DNA from 2 places in the [Ruminococcus] lactaris ATCC 29176 genome. Region 2 is predicted to be linked to the other one. Evidence: a T-box and tRNA genes for the amino acid it is inferred to sense, from the RefSeq annotation. Region 2 holds a T-box; the other holds one or more tRNA genes.

Region 1 (3,401 bases), 290 kb from region 2:
CGCTCTGCTTCTTTTTCAGGCATACCGATATAGGATATCAGAATTTCATTCAAACTTCAACCTGTACTTTCTTAATTTTAAAACAATCTTAAGATACCCTGAACAATCGTTTTGAATCCACGCCACATTTTCTTTTTACTTCTTACCAGATTTGACATTCCTTCCAATCCTTTCTATAATAAATTTGCAAACTGTGAGAAACGTGCCTTGCGAATTTCTCACGTAAATCCAATTAAATGAGGTGACTTCTTTATGAAACATTCCATGCAGATTTCCGAATCCATCGGTCTTGGAACGATTCTCGCCCTCTCAGGCGGCTTTATGGACGCTTATTCCTATATTGAACGTGGAAAAGTCTTTGCCAATGCTCAGACGGGAAATATGCTCCTTTTTGGTGTAAATCTTTCTGAGGGAAACTATCAGACCATGCTTAATTACCTCTTCCCGGTACTTGCTTTTGCACTGGGAATCGCACTGGCAGACACGGTCCGTACAAAAGAACCGAACCTGCTTCACTGGAGACAGATTTCTGTCCTTACAGAAGCCCTGATCCTGATTGCAGTCAGTTTCTTTCCTACGACGCTCAATCTGCCTGCCAACTCGCTTACCTCTTTTGCCTGTGGCATTCAGGTTGAAAGTTTCCGCAAAATTCACGGACAAGGAATTGCCACAACTATGTGCATCGGTAATTTGAGAAGCGGAACGGAAAACCTTCACCATTATTTACATACAAAAGAACGGAAATTCCTTGATTCCAGTCTTCTCTACTATGGCATTATCATCTGCTTCATTATCGGAGCCGTCATCGGAAATGCCGTTGTGCGGATTCTTCACGAAAAGGCGATCTTAGGATGTTCCTTCCTTTTGTTCGTTGCTTTTCTGATTATGTTCATTGACAGAGAAAAAGAATTAAGAGAAAACTCTGTTTCCTGACAAGGCTTTTCTTTGGGAACCCAGGGAACTTACATTTCTACCTGAACAAAAACTCCGGAATCCTCGTATTTTTACAAACACGGGGATTCCGGAGTTTTCTTTTCAATGCGGATGACAGGACTTGAACCTGCACGTCGTAGACACCAGAACCTAAATCTGGCGCGTCTGCCAATTCCGCCACATCCGCTTATTCTCTTTTATTTTCTTCTTTGAAAGAAAAAAATAGAACAAGCAATCGCTTGTTCTGATGAGCGTGCGGGGATTCGAACCCCGGACAACTTGATTAAAAGTCAAGTGCTCTACCACCTGAGCTACACGCCCGTATTTTATTTAACTTCCCAGTAACTGGATAAACTGGGCTAGCTGGATTCGAACCAGCGTATGCAGGAGTCAAAGTCCTGTGCCTTACCGCTTGGCGATAGCCCATTAAAGACTTTATGTCTGACACTGCATGCCATTAATAATTATGAAAGGGTGGGTAACCGGACTCGAACCGGTGATATCCAGAACCACAATCTGGCGCGCTAACCAACTGCACCATACCCACCACAAAACGAGCCTGGGGGGATTCGAACCCACGACCTACGGCTTAGAAGGCCGTTGCTCTATCCAGCTGAGCTACAGACTCATTTTCCTCTTTTCGAGGCATCTCACTTTTCAGTGAGAAAGCGGGTGATGGGAATCGAACCCACGTATCCAGCTTGGAAGGCTGGTGTTCTACCATTGAACTACACCCGCACAGCATCGGGGTGACAGGATTCGAACCTGCGACCTCCTGGTCCCAAACCAGGCGCTCTAGCCAAGCTGAGCCACACCCCGATATGTAAGTTGTTCCTGCGTTTCGTTTACTTCATCCGTAACGCAAGAACAATTATATTATAGGATTCAAAGAATGTCAACACTATTTTTCAAAAAAATTTGCATTTCTTCAAAAGACTATTTGCTATTTTTTCAGAAACTTTTATTTTTCTCAATATATCAGCGTCGAATTTTCTGATTTTTTCATACATTAAAGATATTTTTGCTCATAATGGGCTTTTCCTTCTTCATCTATTTCCATCACCATATAACTTGGTTTCCTGCCATCCTGCCTTGGATAAGAAAGACTCCCCGGATTCAGAACGGTAAGTCCGTCCTTCTGAGAAAAATACGGTTTATGCGTATGACCAAACATCACAATATCGGCATTTCTCGATCTTGCCTCTTCTATGATCGTATCGACATCCATAGACACATAATAATAATGTCCATGCGTAATAAAGACATGATACTTTCCTATATCAAATTCTTCTTCCCTTGGAAGCCTGGAAAAAAAGTCATTATTCCCCCGCACAATATGCTTTTCACATTCTATCACTGCATCCAAATACTCTTCATCCCCCTCTACATCACCGAGGTGGATAAACAGATCGATCGAACCTGCCTGCTCTAATACATAATCCAAATTTCCATGCTTTGCATGTGTATCGCTGACGATCAAAATCTTCATAGTTCTCCCTCTCTGAACTTTTCTTCCAGTATCTTCTTCATCGCACGAAGTGCCTTGCCTCTGTGGCTGAGTTCATTTTTCAGTTCAGGAGTCATTTCAGCCGTCGTACATCCATATTCCGGCACGTAAAAAATAGGATCATATCCGAATCCATTTTCTCCGACGATCTCATGTGCAATCTGTCCCTCAATCGTCTCCCTCACTACTTTTACTGTCCCATCCGGAAATACGGCTGCCACTGCACAGACGAATCTTGCTCTTCGCTCTTCATCCGGCACACCTTCCAGCCTGTCCAGCAAAATGCGGTTCTTTATATCATAAGAAGTATCTTCGCCTGCAAATCTTGCTGAATAAATTCCAGGAGCTTTGTCCAGATAATCAATTTCCAGACCGGAATCATCTGCCAGGACAATATCATTTGTCATAACTCTTGAAATTGCTCTCGCCTTGATCTCTGCATTTTCTTCAAACGACATTCCATCTTCTTCGATTTCTTCAAATACACCGGCCTCTTTCATCGAAAGAATTTCCAGTCCCAGATCTGCAAGGATCATTCGGATCTCTTTCATTTTATTTTCATTTCCGGTAGCAAATATAATTCTTTTTTTCATCTTCTGTTCCCTCTATCTTTTCTGTCTCGGCGGCTTTGGTCCCTGAAACTGATAAAAATATGTCTTCAGCATTCCATTGTAAATCTTTCGGTTTTTATCTGCTTTTCTTCCGAAATAACGCTCTGCATCTTCAAAACTTGTGATCATATAAGCTGACCAGTTGTCCAGTCCCTTAAAACTCTCTCCAAATTCACGATAGATCTGTGGAAGTGTCTCCCGGTCTTCCAACCGCTCTCCATATGGGGGATTCGTGATAATGAATCCATACTTCTTTGGATGTCTCAGATCTTTCACTGCACGCTCCTGAAAATGGATCAAATGGGCAACTCCTGCATTCTCTGCATTTTCTCTTGCCATCCGCACAACAC
Region 2 (3,401 bases):
CATCAAAAGAACATTGCCTTTTTTCGCACGCTCGTTCAGTTTATTACGTTTATCGCCGAAAGTCAAGGCTTTTTCGCATTTTTGGCATAAAAAATAACAGAGTACACTCTCTTCTCTTCAGAAAATGTCCTCTGTTATTTTCCTGAGCAAAATCCACTTTCCGTCATGTCCTTCTGACAATCCTTTTCCGGCAGAAATAATTTCCACTCTTTTCTGCCTCAAGCGATTTTATTTTAATATGCTTTGCCCCAGTATACCATGTGCTTTGCAGGCTTGCCACAGCAGATACATACATCGGAAAGCTGTTCTTCTTCCTCCGGGATACATCTGGAAGTTGCTCCGCCTGTCTGTGCTTTGATCTCTTCTTCACACGCTTCATCACCGCACCACATTGCCTTGATAAATCCAAGATTTTCATTGAATTTCTCGTTCATCTCGTCCATGGTAGTCGCTGTATTGATATGTGCCTCAAGGAATGTCTTTGCTTTCTCGAACATGTCCTTCTGCATCGTCTCAAGAACCTCTGCCAGCTTTGTTGTAATCTCATCGAGAGAAACTACGATCTTTTCTCTTGTATCACGACGAACGATAACCGCCTGATTATTCTCAATATCCTTCGGTCCGATCTCAATACGTGTCGGGATTCCGAGAATCTCCTGTCCGCTGAACTTCCATCCCGGTGCTTTGTCTGAATCATCGATCTTCGCTTTGTATCCTGCTGCCTTCAATGTATCAAGAAGTTCATTTGCCTTATCAAGTACGCCTTCCTTATGCTGGGCGATCGGGATCACCATCGTCTGAACCGGTGCAACTCTCGGTGGAATCACAAGACCGCTGTCATCTCCGTGTACCATGATCAATGCTCCGATTACTCTTGTGGACATTCCCCAGGATGTCTCGTAAACTTCATGCAGTTCATTATTTTTATCTGAATACTGGATACCGAATGCGTTCGGGAATGCACTTCCGAAGAAATGGCTGGTTCCTGACTGAAGAGCTTTTCCGTCATGCATCAGTGCTTCGATCGTGTAAGTATCCTGAGCTCCCGCAAATTTTTCACTCTCTGTCTTGCGTCCTGATACTACCGGGATTGCAAGTACATCCTGTACGAAGTCTCTGTAGACTCTCCACATCTGCTTTGTACGCTCTTCTGCCTCCTCATATGTGGCATGGATCGTATGTCCTTCCTGCCATAAAAATTCTCTGGAACGCAGGAACGGTCTTGTTGTCTTCTCCCAACGCAGAACAGAACACCACTGATTCCATACTTTTGGCAGATCACGGTAAGACTGTACCGTCTTGCTCCACACATCGCAGAACAGTGTCTCAGATGTCGGGCGGATACAGAATCTTTCCTGTAACGGTTCTGTTCCTCCATGAGTCACCCATGCAACTTCCGGTGCAAATCCTTCAATATGATCCTTTTCTTTCTGAAGAAGACTTTCCGGGATCATAACCGGAAGATATACATTTTCTACACCTGTCTCTTTAAAACGTGCATCCAGTTCCTTCTGGATATTCTCCCATAATGCATACCCATTCGGGAGATAATTCATGCAACCTTTTACGCCTGAATAATCACATAATTTTGCCTCACGCACTACATCTGTATACCACTGTGCGAAATCTTCTTCCCTGGCAGTGATATTCTGTACTAATTTCTTTGCCATCGTACTTCTCCTTCTCTGTCCTTTTTACTCATTACTCACGTAAACGAAAAACGCCGGGACACGCAGCCCCACGATAGGGACCGAATGTCTCGGCGGTACCACCCTAATTAATAATGTATCTGTCATACATCATCCACTCACTTCGCCTTTAACGCAGGCTCTACGCTGTATTTTCATACAGCAGCTCCCGGGCCGGTTCTATAGATTCCTGCGGAGACTCACACCAACCGTCTCCTCTCTGAAGCACTCATTCTATCTACTAATCCCGTTCTTCGCTTTCTGTCATTGATGATTCTAACTGATAAATCCGAACGTGTCAAGAATCTTATCTTTTCCATCATGAAATTGCTGATCCTGCCAACTGCGGATCCGAAGCGTGTCTCCAATGTTCCGTCATCAACTGTGGATCTCAAGCAGCTTTGTCTTCAGATCCTGCTCCATCACTTTCAGTTCAGCCTCTGCTGCCTGACGTTTCTCTCTTCCCTCTTTCTGGATTGCCATCACTTCATCCAAAGTAGAGATCAGAGTTTCATTTGTTGCCTTCAGTGTCTCAATATCAACAATACCACGTTCTGATTCTTTCGCCGTTTCTGTGGTTGCTATTTTCAGTTTCTCTGCGTTCTTCCTGAGCAGTTCGTTCGTCATATCCGTCACCTGACGCTGTGCTGCGGCTGCCTGCGTGGAATGTTCCACTCCAAGAGCAAGCACCATCTGACTCTTCCAGAGCGGAATCGTATTTACAATCGTAGACTGAATCTTTTCAACCATCAGTGTATCATTATTCTGAACAAGACGGATCTGCGGTGCTGTCTGAATCGAGATCATACGGGTCAGCTCAAGGTCATGCAGTTTCTTTTCAAAGCGATTGCACATTGCGTCAAAATCTTTTGCAGCCTGGGCATCTTCGGGCAGTCCGGTCTGCTCTGCCTTCGCCATCAGTTCTGCCAGTTGGGTACTTCTCGCCTCTTCCAGTTTCTTCTTTCCGGCCAGGATATACATGGATAATTCTTTAAAATAGGTCAGATTCAGTTCATACATCTTATCCAGCAGAGCAACATCCTTCAGCATCTGCACCTGATGGGATTCAAGTACTTTCACGATCTCGTTGACATTCGTCTCTGCCTTGGCATATTTCACCTTCATGGATTCGATCTTGTTGGAAGCTTTTTTAAAGATTCCAAAGAACCCTTTTTCTTCCTCTTCATCAAAGGATTTCAGTTCTTTTACAACACCGGATAAAAGTTCTCCCACCTCACCGAGATCTTTTGATTTTACATTTTCCAGTGCTGACTCTGAGAAATCTGCCATCTTCTTCTGCGTACCAGCTCCATATTGAAGTACCAGACCCGAATTGGTCAGATCGATCTGCTTTGCAAATTCATCCACCATCTTCCGTTCTTCTTCGGTCAGGATCGTCTCATCCATCGGCGGTTCCTCTGTCTTTACAACAGCCTGCTTTTCCGCTTCCGGCTGGAACGGCTCCAGCGTCAGAGTTGGAACTGTGCTCACATCCTTAAACTCATCACTCATCTTTTCGTCCTCCATCTGCTCTTTATTTTTTCAGACCATCCTCTGTCAGTCCTTCTTGTGCCAACATGGTATGCAGTACGGAAATATCCGTAGATACATCCCATGCAGTTTCCTGAAATAAATCATCCAGTAATTTTTCAAATGCCCTGTTCAGAGTATCCAGCGTCTTCTCAATCTCCTTTTTAGAAGAAATGATATTTT

What was found. The T-box of region 2 lies ahead of proS (proline--tRNA ligase). A T-box ahead of a tRNA ligase gene usually reads a tRNA of that ligase, here a tRNA-Pro.
Region 1: it encodes a tRNA-Pro, which carries the amino acid that the T-box ahead of proS (proline--tRNA ligase) is inferred to sense. The anticodon was not compared.

What each region holds. Positions count from the first base shown of each region.
Region 1 covers NZ_CP102292.1:2,017,416-2,020,816, forward strand. The annotation lists gene NQ541_RS09435 (YoaK family protein) at 253-933, shown strand; tRNA gene NQ541_RS09440 (tRNA-Leu) at 1,040-1,120, opposite strand; tRNA gene NQ541_RS09445 (tRNA-Lys) at 1,182-1,254, opposite strand; tRNA gene NQ541_RS09450 (tRNA-Gln) at 1,288-1,359, opposite strand; tRNA gene NQ541_RS09455 (tRNA-His) at 1,407-1,480, opposite strand; tRNA gene NQ541_RS09460 (tRNA-Arg) at 1,488-1,561, opposite strand; tRNA gene NQ541_RS09465 (tRNA-Gly) at 1,601-1,671, opposite strand; tRNA gene NQ541_RS09470 (tRNA-Pro) at 1,678-1,752, opposite strand; gene NQ541_RS09475 (metallophosphoesterase family protein) at 1,943-2,422, opposite strand; gene NQ541_RS09480 (XTP/dITP diphosphatase) at 2,419-3,033, opposite strand; gene NQ541_RS09485 (THUMP domain-containing class I SAM-dependent RNA methyltransferase) at 3,046-3,401, opposite strand, start outside.
Region 2 covers NZ_CP102292.1:2,309,421-2,312,821, forward strand. The annotation lists gene proS (proline--tRNA ligase) at 234-1,670, opposite strand; T-box leader at 1,743-1,952, opposite strand; gene NQ541_RS10745 (toxic anion resistance protein) at 2,067-3,200, opposite strand; gene NQ541_RS10750 (5-bromo-4-chloroindolyl phosphate hydrolysis family protein) at 3,223-3,401, opposite strand, start outside.